3 regions of the Pseudomonas salmasensis genome follow, and region 1 is predicted to be linked to each of the others. Evidence: riboswitches for the same ligand, from Rfam matches in the RefSeq annotation. Region 1 holds a riboswitch; each other region holds the start of a gene.

What was found. Region 1 has a riboswitch for cobalamin ahead of cobW (cobalamin biosynthesis protein CobW). Riboswitches for the same ligand answer to the same signal wherever they lie in the genome.
Region 2: it holds a riboswitch for cobalamin, as region 1 does, so the genes downstream of both, cobO (cob(I)yrinic acid a,c-diamide adenosyltransferase) here and cobW (cobalamin biosynthesis protein CobW) in region 1, are expected to answer to the same signal.
Region 3: it holds a riboswitch for cobalamin, as region 1 does, so the genes downstream of both, HU731_RS06140 (ABC transporter substrate-binding protein) here and cobW (cobalamin biosynthesis protein CobW) in region 1, are expected to answer to the same signal.

Annotation. Positions count from the first base shown of each region.
Region 1 is NZ_CP077083.1:194,377-199,565, reverse strand. Features, by position in the region: gene cobN (cobaltochelatase subunit CobN) at 1-1,523, opposite strand, end outside; gene cobW (cobalamin biosynthesis protein CobW) at 1,526-2,587, opposite strand; cobalamin riboswitch at 2,681-2,880, opposite strand; cobalamin riboswitch at 2,923-3,135, shown strand; gene HU731_RS00790 (CbtB domain-containing protein) at 3,234-3,422, shown strand; gene HU731_RS00785 (CbtA family protein) at 3,434-4,138, shown strand; gene HU731_RS00780 (cobalamin biosynthesis protein) at 4,135-4,527, shown strand; gene cobM (precorrin-4 C(11)-methyltransferase) at 4,597-5,189, shown strand, end outside.
Region 2 is NZ_CP077083.1:1,730,385-1,735,573, reverse strand. Features, by position in the region: gene HU731_RS07540 (PQQ-dependent sugar dehydrogenase) at 1-1,091, opposite strand, end outside; cobalamin riboswitch at 1,192-1,438, shown strand; gene cobO (cob(I)yrinic acid a,c-diamide adenosyltransferase) at 1,518-2,129, shown strand; gene HU731_RS07530 (cobyrinic acid a,c-diamide synthase CobB) at 2,126-3,478, shown strand; gene bluB (5,6-dimethylbenzimidazole synthase) at 3,475-4,125, shown strand; gene cbiB (adenosylcobinamide-phosphate synthase CbiB) at 4,122-5,030, shown strand; gene cobD (threonine-phosphate decarboxylase CobD) at 5,023-5,189, shown strand, end outside.
Region 3 is NZ_CP077083.1:1,431,311-1,436,499, forward strand. Features, by position in the region: gene HU731_RS06120 (aldehyde dehydrogenase family protein) at 1-364, shown strand, start outside; gene HU731_RS06125 (protealysin inhibitor emfourin) at 399-704, opposite strand; gene HU731_RS06130 (M4 family metallopeptidase) at 734-1,795, opposite strand; gene HU731_RS06135 (DNA/RNA non-specific endonuclease) at 1,932-2,861, shown strand; cobalamin riboswitch at 2,984-3,176, shown strand; gene HU731_RS06140 (ABC transporter substrate-binding protein) at 3,292-4,302, shown strand; gene HU731_RS06145 (FecCD family ABC transporter permease) at 4,299-5,189, shown strand, end outside.

The sequences.
Region 1 (5,189 bases):
GGCTGGATGCCGACGAAGGTCAGGCCCAGGCGCAGGCCGGCGATCATCATGCGGCCATCGCGGCACATCGGATCGTTTTGCGGGGCGCCCCAACGCTCCAGCACGGCCTGGCGATTGGAGGCCGGCAAGCGATCAAACATCGCCTGGTATTCCACAAGGCTCAGGCTTTGATGGCAGGGGCGCAGGTCGAGGCTGTCGAGATCGTTGGTGACGCCGCCGAGCAGTTCATGGATCAGCGCGGTGCCACTGTCGGGCAGCCGCTCCGCCACCGGGTAGCCCTCGGTTTGCAAGGCGCGCAGGATATTCAGCGCTGCCGCAGGGGTGTCCAGGCCTACGCCGTTGCCGATGCGACCGTCGCGGGTTGGGTAGTTGGCGAGGATCAACGCAATCCGTTTCTGTGCATTGGGCACCCGCGCCAACGCGACCCAGCGGCGTGCCAGCTCCGCGACAAAGTCCATGCGTTCGGGCGCTGCGCGGTAGCACACCACGTCCGACTGGCTGCGCTCGCTGCGCCAGGCCAGGTCCTTGAAACTGATCGGCCGGCTGATGATGCGCCCGTCCAGCTCCGGCAAGGCGATATGCATCGCCAGGTCACGGGGCCCCAGGCCTTGTTCGCTGGCCTGCCAGCCGGGCTGGTTGTCCTGGGCGCAGATCGCCTGGATCACCGGGATATTACGGCGAAACGGGCGCAAATGCGGCGCTTCCGGGCTCGATTGGGCAAAGCCGGTGGTGTTCAGAATTACCGCGGCTTGCACGTCATCCAGCAGGTCCTCGACCACCGTGAGGCAGCCGGGTTCTTTCAAACTGGCCACCGCGATAGGCAAGGGGTTGAGGCCCGCCGCCTGTAAGCGCTGGCAGAACACATCAATAAAACCGGTATTGGCCGCCTGTAAATGGGAGCGGTAGAACAGCACCGCAGCCACGGGCCAATCGGCGTGCCAATCGGCCTGCCAGTCATTGAGGCGGGCATTGGCGTTGCGCGGGTGGTAGATCGCCGTGCGCGGCAGGGTTTGCGGCTCGGCCCAGGCATAGTCGCGGCCCAGGTGGGCACTGGCCAGGCAGTGGTAAAAATCCAGGGCATTGCCCAGGCCACCTTGGCGCAGGAAGTGCCACAGGCGCTCGCGGTGTTCGGCAGCAACGGTGCTCAGGCCGCTGAGTTCCGGGTCTGGGCGGTCGTCACCCGGCACCAGGATCAGGGTGACGCCGCGCTCGGCCAACTCCACCAGGCGCTCGATGCCGTAGCGCCAATAGCCGATGCCGCCGTGCAATGACAGCAGGATGACCTTGGCGTGGCGCAGCACCTCGTCGACGTACAGGTCAACCGAGGCATGGTTCTGCACCTGCATCGGGTTGGCCAGGCGCAGGCTGGGGTAATCCTCGGGCAATTGCTGGGCGGCTTCGGCGAGCAGTGCCAGGCTGGAATCGCCGCTGCACAGGATCACCAGCTCAGCGGGGGTCTGGCCAAGGTCGGCAATATTGTCGTCCGCGACGAAACCACCGGGTTGGGTCCTGAGCAGGTGCATGGTTAAACGCTGAGGGCAGCGCGCAATTGCGCTTCAAGGCCCACGGCGTCCAGCTCCTGACCGATCAGCACCAGGCGCGTGGTGCGTGCTTCATCAGCGCCCCAGGCACGGTCGAAGTGCTTGTCAAAGCGCGTGCCCACGCCCTGGATCAGCAGGCGCATCGGTTTGTTGGGGATCGCGGCGAAACCTTTCACACGCAGGATGCCGTGCTGCACCACCAATTGGGTCAGGGCGTCGAGCAACAGCGCTTCATCGGCTTGGGGCAGGTCGATGGAGATGGAGTCGAAGGCATCGTGATCGTGGTCGTCTTCACCTTCATGGTGATGGTCGTGATGGCTGTGACGCGCGTCGATATGCGCCTCGGAACCGGCGCCCAGGCCGATCAGCACGTCCAGAGGCAGGCGACCGCTGCTGGCTTCGATGATCTTCACTGCCGGCGGCAGTTCTTCGGCGACTTCCAGGCGCACACGCGCCAGGTCTTGGGCGCTGATCAGGTCGGTTTTGTTGAGGATCACCAGGTCGGCGCTGGCCAACTGGTCGGCGAACAGCTCGTGCAACGGCGATTCGTGGTCCAGGTTGGGGTCAAGTTTGCGCTGGGCGTCGACCTGGTCCGGGAAGGCGGCAAAGGTGCCGGCGGCCACGGCCGGGCTGTCGACCACGGTGATCACCGCGTCAACGGTGCAGGCGCTGCGGATTTCCGGCCACTGGAAGGCTTGCACCAACGGCTTGGGCAGGGCCAGGCCTGAAGTTTCGATGAGGATATGGTCCAGGTCACCGCGACGGGCGACCAGTTCACGCATCACCGGGAAGAACTCTTCCTGCACGGTGCAGCACAGGCAACCGTTGGCCAGCTCGTAGACGCGACCATTGGCTTCTTCTTCGGTGCAACCGATAGAACACTGCTTGAGAATTTCACCGTCAATGCCCAGCTCGCCGAACTCGTTGACGATCACTGCAATGCGGCGGCCCTGAGCGTTGTCGAGCATATGGCGCAACAGCGTGGTTTTGCCCGAGCCGAGGAAGCCGGTAACGATGGTGACGGGAAGTTTGGCCAGTGTTTTCATCGGATGCCCTTTGGGGCGGGCATACGGGACGACAGGCCCTGCGGCGGCGCGCAGCAGCGGATTTCGTCACCGGATCACCCCGCCCGGTTGAATTGGAAAATCAGTCGCGAGGCAGGTCTCCTGGCTTGGGGTGTGCAGGCCTTGCGACCAACGCTGACTGCGCCTTCCCGCCGTATCGGCAGTGGCGTGGCAGTCAACTGAACCCTTCACAGTTGCGGGGGCAGCCGCGGCTTGAACCGCGTTCCCTTCTTAGCTTCGGCCTGGGCCGAAGAACCTCGAGGGTGCAAGGCTACAGGGGCTTGCAGCATTTGACTACCGTCCCCGGCCCATGCTCTCCTACACCTCTTGTTTCGGGTGCCCTTCACAGGGTGAAACGGGAAACCGGTGCGTCATAGTCCTATGACCAGTCCGGTGCTGCCCCCGCAACGGTAAGCGAGCGAAGCGTCACAGCCACTGTGCTTTTGCATGGGAAGGCGATGCTTTCAGGAGGACTCTTTAAAGAGCCGCCCCTCGCAAGCCCGGAGACCGGCCCGAAAAATTCAGATAACAAACCCGCGGTGGGCGGGCGCTGTTCAGAACCCTGCGTGCCTGGCGCGCGGGGTTTTCATGCGCTCGTTTCCACCCTGACACCTGAAAGGGACGCGCCATGTCGATCATCAGCAGCACTTCGCACTCCGCCACTAGCACCGCCACCCTCAGCCAACGACTGACCGCCGCCATCGGCGCGTCGATCCTGGGCGCGTGCCTGGTGTATTTCGCCGGGTTCTCGCATATCGAGGCGGTGCACAACGCCGCCCACGATACCCGCCACAGCGCTGCGTTCCCGTGCCATTGAGAGCTGCCGACATGATCAAGCGTATTGCGCAAACCGCAGGTTTCACTGGGCTTTTGGCGGCCTTGTTGCTGACTCTGTTGCAAAGCTTCTGGGTCGCCCCGCTGATTCTGCAGGCAGAAAGCTTCGAAAAAGCCCCACCAGCGGCCGAAGTGGTGCATGAGCACGCCGCTGGCGCTGCTGCACACAGCCACGATGCCCAAGCCTGGGAGCCCGAAGATGGCTGGCAGCGTGTGCTGTCCACCACTGGAGGCAACCTGGTGGTGGCCGTAGGCTTTGCCCTGATGCTCGCCGGCCTCTATACGCTGCGCGCGCCGACCCGTACCGCCCAAGGCCTGCTCTGGGGCTTGGCCGGCTACGCGACCTTTGTACTGGCACCCACCCTGGGCCTGCCACCGGAACTGCCCGGTACAGCGGCCGCCGACCTGACACTGCGCCAGACCTGGTGGATCGGCACCGCAGCCTCCACCGCCGCCGGCCTGGCGCTGATCGTGTTCGGTCGCAACTGGCTGTTGAAAGGGCTTGGGCTGGCGATTCTTGCCGTGCCCCACTTCATCGGCGCGCCGCAACCGCAAGTGCATTCGATGCTGGCCCCGGAGGCGCTCGAAGCGCAGTTCAAGATCGCCTCGCAATTGACCAACGTCGCCTTCTGGCTGGCCCTGGGCCTGATCAGCGCCTGGTTGTTCCGCCGCAACCGCGACGATCAATACTCGGCATGATCCTGATTGTAGGGCTTGGCTGCCAGCGCGGCTGTGAGGTTCACAGCCTGCTGGCGTTGCTGGACAGTACCCTGGCCGAGGCCGGCATTGAGCGCTCACGCGTGACTGCGTTGGCAAGCATTGACCGCAAACGCGATGAACCTGGGCTGCTGGCCCTGGCCCAGCGGTTGAACCTGCCCTTGCAGTGCTTCAGCGTCGAGCAACTGGCGGGCTATGAGCATCGGCTGAGCCATCGCTCGGCGCCGGCTTTTGCCCACACCGGCTGTTACGGCGTGGCCGAAAGCGCCGCCCTGGCCTTGGCCGAGCACCTGTCTAATGGCCCCGCGCGCCTGCTGATCACCCGCAAGAAAAGCGCACAGGCCACCCTTGCATTGGCCTGCGCGGGCTAAAATCCCGATAATTGCCGCTCTTGAGCATGAGCCAAGTTCATGCTCACCCGTTTTGAACAGGACTTTTCCATGACCGTCTACTTCATCGGCGCCGGCCCCGGCGACCCGGAATTGATCACCGTCAAGGGTCAGCGGCTGATCCGCAGCTGCCCGGTGATCATCTACGCCGGCTCGCTGGTGCCCGCCGCCGTACTGGAAGGTCATCAAGCGCAGCAGGTGGTCAACAGCGCCGAATTGCACCTGGAGCAGATCATTGAGCTGATCAAGACCGCTCATGCCCAAGGCCAGGACGTGGCGCGGGTGCACTCCGGCGACCCCAGCCTGTATGGGGCAATTGGCGAACAGATCCGCCATTTACGTGAACTGGGCATCCCTTTCCAGATCATTCCTGGGGTCACGGCGGTCGCGGCGTGCGCGGCTTTATTGGAGGCTGAACTGACCCTGCCGGACATCGCCCAGAGCGTGATCCTGACCCGTTACGCCGATAAAACCAGCATGCCCGCCGGTGAAGACTTCGATAGCCTGGCGCAGCATGGCACCACCATGGCGATTCATCTGGGGGTCAATCATCTGGAAAAGATCGTCGCCGAGCTGCTACCGCACTACGGCACGGACTGCCCGATTGCCGTGGTACACCGGGCGACCTGGCCGGATCAGGAGTG
Region 2 (5,189 bases), 1.5 Mb from region 1:
TGCTGGCCGATAAATGCGCCATTCGTGAAGGGGGTGGGGAGTTTGCTGCCTTCGGCGAAGGTCAGCCCCAGCGACGCAGTGTGAGGGCCTACCGCATAGTCGGGAGCGATGGCCTTGGCGACCATGTCCAGGTTCTGCGGGGTGACACGCACGTCTACGTGCTGGCCGTAATAGCTGAAAGGCCAGCCGTAGAACCCGCCATCCTTGACCGAGGTGATGTAGTCGGGCACCAGGTCACTGCCAATCTCATCGCGCTCGTTGACCGCCGTCCACAACTTGCCGCTCTGTGGCTCCCACGCCATGCCGTTGGGGTTGCGCAGGCCGGAGGCAAAAATGCGATGCTGGCCGGTGGCACGGTCGACTTCCCAGATGGCGGCGCGACCCTGTTCGGCTTCCAGGCCGTTTTCGCCGACGTTGCTGTTGGAGCCGACGCTCACGTACAGCTTGCTGCCGTCCTGGCTGGCCACTACGTTTTTGGTCCAGTGGTGGTTCAAAGGGCCACCCGGTAAATCCACCACCTTGGTGCCGGGGGAGGTGATCGCGGTTTCACCCGGCTGATAGGCAAAGCGCAGCAACTTATCTGAATCGGCCACATACAAGTCGTTGCCCACCAGGGCCATGCCAAACGGCGAGTTGAGGTTCTCCAGGAACACCGTGCGAGTTTCTGCCACGCCATCATGGTCGGTATCGCGCAGCAAGGTAATACGGTTCGGGCTCGGCACGCCGGCGCCAGCGCGGTCCATGACTTTTTCCATCACCCAGCCGCGTAGGCCTTTGGTATCGTCCGGCTTGGGTGGGGCATTGGTCTCGGCCACCAGTACATCGCCGTTGGGCAATACGTAGAGCCAGCGCGGGTGATCCAGGCCTTCGGCAAACGCGGCCACCTGGGTGCCGGCGGCGGCGACGGGCTTGGCGCCTTCGGGCCAGCCGATGGCCGGGGCGATATTGACGGTGGGGATCAGCGTCTTGTTCGGCTCCGGCAGCCGGGGTGAGGGCCCGGTGCCGTCGGCGACCTGCAGGGTCGAGCTTTCGCCACACGCAGCGAGGCTGCCGGCGAACATGATCAGTAGGGCGAGTCGGGTTTTAGGCATGGTTTTCTCCTTGATACCTGTAGGGGGTAGAGAAGCACGAACGGCGGATGGTTCAAGTACAAGGCCAGCTTTAATTGACGCTCCACCCCCAACCCACTAACCTTCGCGGCTTGTTCCAGGTGCTCTGTGGCGTACGCGTCGATGGAGTGAAACAGGGAAGCCGGTGAGTGAGCGCACTTGTAAACAGTGCTGCCGCGATTCCGGCGCTGCCCCCGCAACGGTAAATGAGTCAAGACGGTGCTGTTTGCCACTGTATCGCGTGCGATATGGGAAGGCGCACCCTCGGCTGCTTGCTATCAAAAGCGCCACTCATGAGCCCGGAGACCGGCCTGGATCATCCAACAGCATCACGGTGGGCGATGCTTGGCTGTCTGTTTTTTCTTTTTCCTGCCCGCCGTTTTTGTCCAGCCCCAACGGAGAGCTGCCATGACTGATTCCCCCGACCGCGACGAACGCCACCTGGCACGCATGCTGCGCAAAAAAGCCGTGATCGACGAGCGCATCGCCAATTCCCCCAACGAGTGCGGCCTGCTGCTGGTGCTGACCGGCAACGGCAAAGGCAAGAGCAGTTCGGCGTTCGGCATGTTGGCCCGCGCCATGGGCCATGGCATGCAATGCGGTGTGGTGCAGTTCATCAAGGGGCGTAACAGCACCGGCGAAGAATTGTTCTTCCGCCGCTTCCCCGAGCAGGTGCGCTTTCATGTAATGGGCGAAGGCTTCACGTGGGAAACCCAGGACCGCCAGCGCGATATCGCCGCTGCCGAAGCGGCTTGGGCAGTGTCCCGGGCCATGTTGAATGACCCTTCCATCGGCTTGGTGGTGCTGGACGAACTGAACATCGCCCTCAAGCACGGTTACCTTGACCTGGACCAGGTACTCAGCGACCTGCAAGCCCGCCCGCCCATGCAGCATGTGGTGGTCACTGGCCGTGGCGCCAAGCCTGAGCTGATCGAAATGGGCGACACCGTCACCGAAATGGGCATGCTCAAGCACGCGTTCCAGGCCGGTATCAAGGCACAGAAAGGCGTCGAACTTTGAATCAGCCCCGTCATTGCCCGGCCGTATTGATCGCCGCTCCGGCGTCCGGCCAGGGCAAAACCACCGTCACCGCCGCGCTCGCCCGTTTGCACCGCAACCTGGGGCGCAAAGTGCGCGTGTTCAAATGCGGGCCGGACTTTCTCGACCCGATGATCCACGAACGTGCCAGTGGCGCGCCGGTGTACCAGTTGGACATGTGGATGGTGGGCGAGCAGGAAAGCCGCCGCCTGCTCTGGGAAGCGGCGGGGGAGGCTGACCTGATCCTCATCGAAGGCGTGATGGGCCTGTTCGACGGCACGCCCTCCAGCGCTGACCTGGCGCGGCACTTCGGTGTACCGGTGCTGGGCGTGATCGATGGCACCGCCATGGCCCAGACGTTCGGCGCTTTGGCCCTGGGGTTGGCGCGCTATCAACCCGACCTGCCGTTCGCCGGCGTGCTGGCCAACCGCGTCGGCACCCTGCGCCATGCGCAATTGCTCGAAGGCAGCCTCACCGAGGGCTTGCGTTGGTACGGTGCATTGTCCCGCGAGACCGGCATCGAACTGCCCAGCCGTCATCTGGGCCTGGTGCAAGCCAGCGAATTGAACGACCTTGATGTACGCCTGGACGCCGCCGCCCAAGCGTTGGGCAGCAGTTGCGAAGTGGCCCTGCCGCCGCCGGTGACCTTTGCCGCGCCGCACGTGGTCGAGGCCGAGCCCTTGCTGGCCGGTGTGCGTATTGCCGTCGCCCGTGACGAAGCCTTTGCCTTTACCTACGGTGCCAGCCTGGATTTGCTGCGGGCGGTGGGCGCCGAGCTGAAGTTCTTCTCACCGATCCATGATCGGCAACTGCCTGAAGCTGACAGCCTCTATCTGCCCGGCGGGTATCCAGAACTGCACCACCAGGCATTGTCGGCCAATACCGCGATGCTGGACGCCATTCGTGCTCATCACGCCGCTGGCAAGCCTCTGCTCGCCGAATGTGGCGGCATGCTCTATCTGCTCGATTCTTTGACCGATGTGGAGGGTACACGCGCCGAACTGGTTGGCTTGTTGCAGGGCGATGCGGTGATGCAGAAGAAACTCGCGGCCCTGGCGCTGCAAAGCGTTGAACTGCCGGAGGGGACCTTGCGTGGGCATACCTATCACCATTCGCTGACCAGCACCGAATGGGCGCCGATTGCCCGTGGCCTGAGCCCTAACGGCGGGCGCGGGGCTGAAGCGGTCTATCGCCAAGGTCGATTGACCGCCTCCTACGTACACTTTTATTTTCCGTCGAACCCTGGCGCGGTGGCCGCGTTGTTTGCGCCCGCTCCCACAGGGGAATGCATTTCAAATGTGGGAGCGGGCTTGCTCGCGAAGAGGCCATGACTGACAACGCATTCCCCCAAGCCGACCGCGAAGCCGTCTACCGCGCCATCGCCGAACGCCGCGACATGCGCCACTTCAGCGGCGGCAGTGTCGCGCCTGAACTGCTGCAACGCCTGCTCCACGCCGCGCACCAGGCGCCCAGCGTCGGCCTGATGCAGCCGTGGCGTTTTATCCGCATCAGCGATCGCCCGCTGCGCAGCCAGATTCAACAGTTGGTGGAAGAAGAGCGCGTGCGCACTGCCGAAGCGTTGGGCGAGCGCTCCGATGCGTTCATGAAGCTCAAGGTCGAAGGTATCAACGACTGCGCCGAGGTACTGGTCGCAGCGTTGATGGACGACCGCGAGCGCCATATCTTCGGGCGTCGCACCTTGCCGGAAATGGACATGGCCTCGCTCTCTTGCGCGATCCAGAACCTGTGGCTGGCGGCGCGCGTGGAAGGGTTGGGCATGGGCTGGGTTTCGCTGTTCGACCCCCAGGCCCTGGCCGAGCTGCTGGGCTTGCCGCCCGGCGCAAAACCCCTGGCCGTGTTGTGCCTGGGGCCGGTGGCCGAGTTTTACCCGGCACCGATGTTGCAGCTTGAAGGCTGGGCCGAGCCGCGACCGCTAAGTGACATGCTGTATGAAAACACGTGGGGAGTGAGTCAATGAGTGTGGCCTTGCTGTGTGTGGCTGCGGTGGCGCTGGATGCGCTGCTGGGTGAGCCCAGGCGCTGGCATCCGCTGGTGGCGTTCGGCAATTTCGCCGGGCGCATCGAGCAACGTTTCAATAGCGGTGGGCGTGGCTGGCGCAGCCATGGCGTAACCGCGTGGTTTATCGCCGTGGTGCCGCTGACCCTGCTGGCCACGGCGTTGTCGTGGGCGCCCTATATCGGCTGGCTGCTGGAGATTATGGCGTTGTACTGCGCCCTGGGCATGCGCAGCCTGGGTGAGCACGTCACCCCAGTGGCCCAGGCCCTGCGCCGTGACGACCTGGACGAAGCGCGTACGCGTGTGAGTTACCTGGTCAGCCGCCAGACCAGCGAACTGGACCGCACTGAAGTCGCCCGCGCGGCCACCGAATCGGTGCTGGAGAACGGCAGCGATGCGGTATTCGCCGCGTTGTTCTGGTTTGTGGTGGCCGGTGTGCCGGGCGTGGTGCTCTATCGCTTGAGCAACACCCTGGATGCCATGTGGGGCTATCGCAATGAGCGCTTTGAGCGTTTCGGCTGGGCAGCCGCCAGGATCGATGATGTGCTCAACTATATTCCTGCGCGTTTGGTGGCTTTAACCTACGCGTTATTGGGTAAAACCCGCCTGGCGCTCAAATGCTGGCGCACCCAGGGGCCGACCTGGGACAGCCCCAACGCCGGCCCGGTGATGGCGGCGGGGGCCGGTGCGTTGGGTGTGGAACTGGGCGGTGCGGCGATTTATCACGGCGAGGTGCATCAGCGCCCGCCATTGGGCGAAGGCCCGCCGGCCGACGCCGACTCCATTGATCGCGGCTGGCAACTGGTGCAGCGCGGCGTATGGTTGTGGCTGCTGGTCCTGTGCGTGGGGGCGCAAATCTATGCTTGAACATGGTGGTCGGCTGCGTAAGGCCGCGATTGAGTACGGCATTGCCGAAGCGGATTGGCTCGACCTGTCCAGCGGCCTGGCGCCCTGGCCGTGGCCGATTCCCGAGATTCCCTTGCGTGCCTGGGCGCGTTTGCCGGAAACCGATGACGGTTTGGAAAA
Region 3 (5,189 bases), 1.2 Mb from region 1:
TGCAGGCAATTACTACGAGCCGACTGTGTTAGCGAACGTCACCGACCAGATGACCTCGTTCAAACAGGAGCTGTTCGGCCCCGTGGCGTCGATCATCACCGCCCGCGATGCCGAGCACGCCGTCTCCCTGGCCAATGACAGCGAGTTTGGCCTGACTGCGAGCATCTTTACCAGCGACGCGGCAAAGGCGCGGGGTATCGCCGATCAGTTGGAAACCGGTGGGGTCTTCGTCAACTCGTTCAGCGTCTCAGACCCTCGGGTGGCATTTGGCGGCGTGAAGAAGAGCGGGTTCGGCCGCGAGCTGTCGCACTTCGGCGTACGCGAGTTTTGCAATGCGCAGACGGTGTGGCTCGATCGTAAGTAGCTCGCCAAGAGCCACAAATCAGCCTTGGCGCGCTTCAACAATTTATGTGCCGCCGCACGCACTGCACCAACCCGTCCAGTGCCGGGGGATTCACCGGCGCGAGCACACAAACCGTGTGCTCGCGCTTGCCCTCCGCGACTGTCAGGGTGTAATGCACCCGGCCTGGGTTGCCAGGCTCGGGATCGGTACTTTGTGGCAACTTGAAAAAATCGGCAGCTTCGATCAGTTGCCGCAACTCCTGCTGGTCGGGTTCGGGCAGCGAGTCCAGTTCCACCGTACGCGGCTTGGCCAGCCCCGGAAAATACGCCGCCCCGCCGCTTTCCTTGATTGAAATTCGCATGGCTGTTCCTCGCCGCCCAGGCGGCTTCGTCAAACGTTTATGCCCACCGCTTTCCAGCCTGCCTTGACCGCCTTCTGTTCATCCTTGTTCACGCCATAAAGCTGGCCGGCAATATCGTGGGTGATGCGCGCAAAACGCAAAAACCCGGAGTTGGGCCGCAACCGCGAATCACGCAGTGCGTCGTACCAGATACGCCCGGCACGCTCCCAGGCGAACCCGCCTATATTGATCGCCACCTGGTAGAACGCATGGTTGGGAATGCCGGAATTGATATGCACCCCACCATTGTCCTCGTAAGTCTGTACAAAATCATCCATGTGCCCCGGCTGCGGGTCTTTGCCCAACAGCTTGTCATCAAAGGCGGTGCCAGGCGCTTTCATCGAGCGCAGGGCGGTGCCTTTGATCTTTTTGGTAAATAGCCCCTTGCCGATCAACCAGTCGGCGTCCTCGGCCTTTTGCTTTAACGCGTACTGCTTGATCAACGAGCCGAACACGTCCGACAACGACTCGTTCAGCGCGCCGGACTGGTTGAAGTACATGAGCTTGGCCTCATCCTCGGTGACGCCGTGCGCCAGCTCATGGCCGATGACATCGAGCGCCACGGTGAAGCGGTTGAATAACTGCTGGTCGCCGTCGCCAAACACCATCTGGGTCGAATTCCAGAATGCATTGTTGTAGTCCTGGCCGAAGTGCACAGTGGCATCCAGGGCCATGCCCGCGTCGTCGATGGAATTGCGGTCGAACACTTGGTCGAAAAAGTCGAAGGTTGCGCCCAGGCCGTCATAGGCCTCATCCACCGCAGCATCGCCACTGGCGGGCTGCCCTTCGCCACGGATCAGTTTTCCGGGCAGGCTGTCGGTGTTGTTGGCGCTGTAGATCGAGCGCTGTTTTTCGCTGCCCGCCGCCAATGCCATCCGCGCGGGGCTTTTGGCGGGTTCGGCGACCATGCGCAACGAGCGGAACGTGCTGTCCTTGGCACGCGTGCGTAACGCGACCTCCCGTTGGGCTTTGTCGCCGTGGCGTGCGATCTGGTCGAGCATGTACGGCGGGATGAGGCAGAAAATCGGATTGCGCGGTTGGCGAACACACATGAGCTGGCTCCTTTTTGGCGTGTGATGAACGTCCGGGTAACGCTTTTCAGGATAGCCCTGGGATCGCCACCCGGGCCAAATTGTCATGAGTTTGTGTTTCAGTGGTGTTTATCCGAGGCCCATAAGGAACATGCCCATGCCCGCCCGCACAGTCAAAATCGATCTGTCGCACCGCCCCAGGCTTGCCGACCTGCGACCGTTGATCGCGCCCAGCCCCACCCTGCTGGAAGCCAGAGCCACGACGCCGCGCGTCACAGCGGCCAAGGACCTCAAAAACCGCGTTGGCTATGCCGACGATTTCCTCAGCGACTTCGTGGTGCCCTGGCCCACGGTTGGCGAGCCATTGGTGGGCGACGTGCAACCCAAGCGCCTGGACTACACGCATTTCTCCATCACCATGTCGCGCACCCGACGACTGGCACTGTATGTTGGCGTCAACATCGACGGCGCCAAGCACCTGGACATCACGCGCAGCAACGACACCTGGGCCTACGATGGCCGCCTGCCCACCGACGCCCAGGTCGGTGAAGACCTATACGCCGGCAACGGCCTGGACCGTGGCCACCTGGTGCGCCGCCAGGACCCCAACTGGGGCGACGACGCGAACACGGCCAACCTCGACACCTTCCACTTCACCAACTGCTCGCCACAAATGAGCGGCTTCAACCAGAAGACCTGGCTGGAGCTCGAGGACTATATCCTCGACAACACCCAGCGCTGGAAAGCCCGGGCCACGGTGTTCAGCGGCCCGGTGTTCAGCGACAACGACCGCGTGTATCGCGGGGTAAAAATCCCCCAGGCATTCTGGAAAGTGGTGGCCTACCTCAGCGACGACGGCAAACCGTCCGCCAGCGCCTACATGATCGACCAGCGCCGCGAGCTGGACCAATTGGACCTGGTGTTCGGCCAACTGAGAACCTACCAACGCAGTGTGATTGCGATCGAACAATTGACCGGCATTCGCTTCGGCCAACTGGCTGACTACGACGGCTTCAGCAACGAAGAGCGCGCCAGCGGTACGCGCATCGAAGCCCTGATCCGCGGCCCCCAAGACATTCGACTCTAACCACTCCCCCCTGTAGGAGCGAGCTTGCTCGTGAAGACCGTCAACGATAACGCAGGGGCGCCTGATACCCCGCGGTGTTCTCAAGTTCTTCGCGAGCAAGCTCGCTCCTACAGGGCGTGATGGCTTACCATACCGGCGCCGGTTCCCACGTGGGACTAATAGGGAATTCGAAACGCCGCCCAAGCGTCAATCGAAACTGCCCCCGCAACTGTAGGTGCTGAGCCTGCCCCTGAATGCCACTGGACCTTGTCCGGGAAGGCGGGGGCGTGGCGATGACGCATCAGTCAGGAGACCTGCCGGCCCAGCAACATCACTAACCGGCGGGGTGTCCGGGAAGGACATCCTGGCCCTGCGCACCTGTAGCGTCCCAGGGCGTATTTCCGAGCCGTAACTCCCCAGCTGCACCCCTGGCTCACTCGGAGATCGCCCCATGCTGCCACGTGTTATCGCCCTGATCGCAGGCTTGAGCGCCTGCGCCCTGGCCCACGCCGCGCCAAGCCACTACCCGCTGACCGTGGAAAACTGTGGCAGCACCCTGACCTTCCAACAAGCGCCCGCCCGCAGCGTGAGCATCGGCCAGGCCGCCACCGAGATGCTTTATGCCTTGGGCGTGGGCGATAAAGTGGTAGGCACGTCGCTGTGGTTCAACAACGTGTTGCCACAGTACAAAGCGCAGAACGACCGCATCGAGCGCCTGGCCAACAACGAGCCAAGCTTTGAAGCGGTGATCGCCAAGCGCCCGCAACTGGTGGCCGCCGAACTGGAATGGGTGGTGGGCCCGCAAGGCGTGGTCGGCACCCGTGAGCAATTCCATGAGCTGAAGATCCCCACCTACGTGCTGCCGTCCGACTGCGAGGCCAAGGACAACCTGGTCGGCGCCGACGGCACGCGGTTGCAGCCGTTTCGCATCGAGACGATTTACCAGAGCATCCAGCAGCTTGCGCAGATTTTCGACGTGCAGGCGCGCGGCCAACAGTTGAACGATGAGCTCAAGGCGCGCCTGGCCACATCCATCGCTACCGCCCAAGGCAAAGGTTTGAAGCAGGCCAGCGCACTGGTGTGGTTCTCCAGCGCCGAAATGGCCAGCGACCCTTATGTGGCCGGCCATAAAGGCGTGCCGCAATTCATGCTGCACACCTTGGGCCTGCACAACGTGGTGCAGTCCGATGAAGAATGGCCCGCCGTCGGCTGGGAAACCATCGCCAAGGCCAACCCCACCTTCCTGGTGATTGCACGCATGGACCGTCGCCGCTACCCCGCCGACGACCACGAAAAGAAACTCACCTTCCTGCGCAGCGACCCGGTGACCCGCAACATGGACGCGGTGAAATACAACCGCATCATCATCCTCGACGCGCTGGCACTGCAGGCCAGCCTGCGTACGTTCGACGGCCTGGAACAACTGGCTACCGCCATCGACGGCTACGACCTGGGCCAATGATGCGCACCCTCCTTGCCCTCGCCCTGCTGTTGCTCGCCCTGCTCGCTGGCGTGGCCATCGGCGAAACCGCCATCGAACCGCAGGTGGTGTTGCAGGTGCTCGCCAATAAACTCTGGGCCGCAGGCTACGCGCTGGACCCGATCGATGAAGGCGTGGTGTGGAATTACCGCCTGACCCGCACCCTGGTAGCCGCAGCCTGCGGTGCCGGGCTGGCGACCTGCGGGGTGATCCTGCAATCGTTGCTGCGCAACCCGCTGGCAGACCCGTACCTGTTGGGCATCAGCGCCGGCGCCTCCACCGGTGCCGTGCTCGTCGTGCTGATCGGTGTGGGCGGCGGGCTGGTGTCGTTATCGGCGGGGGCGTTTGTCGGCGCCATGGCCGCGTTTGCCCTGGTGATTCTGCTCGCCCGCGCCAGCGGATCGTCCAGCGGCACCGGGCAGATCATCCTCGCGGGCATCGCCGGCTCGCAATTGTTCAACGCCCTGACCGCGTTCCTCATCACCAAGTCGGCCAGCTCCGAACAAGCCCGCGGCATTATGTTCTGGCTACTGGGTAACCTCAGCGGCGTGCGCTGGCCGTCGGTGTGGTTGGCGGTGCCGGTGGCGGCCCTGGGGCTGGCGGTGTGCCTGTGGCACCGTCGCGCACTGGATGCGTTCACCTTCGGCAGTGACTCGGCGGCGTCCCTGGGCATCCCGGTGCGCCGCGTGCAATTTGTACTGGTGGCCTGTGCGGCCTTGGTCACGGCGGTGATGGTGTCCATCGTCGGCTCCATTGGTTTTGTCGGGCTGGTGATTCCCCATGCTGCACGCCTGTTGCTCGGCACCGGGCATTCGCGGTTACTGCCGGCCAGTGCCTTGGGCGGCGCGCTGTTTCTGATCGCCGCCGAT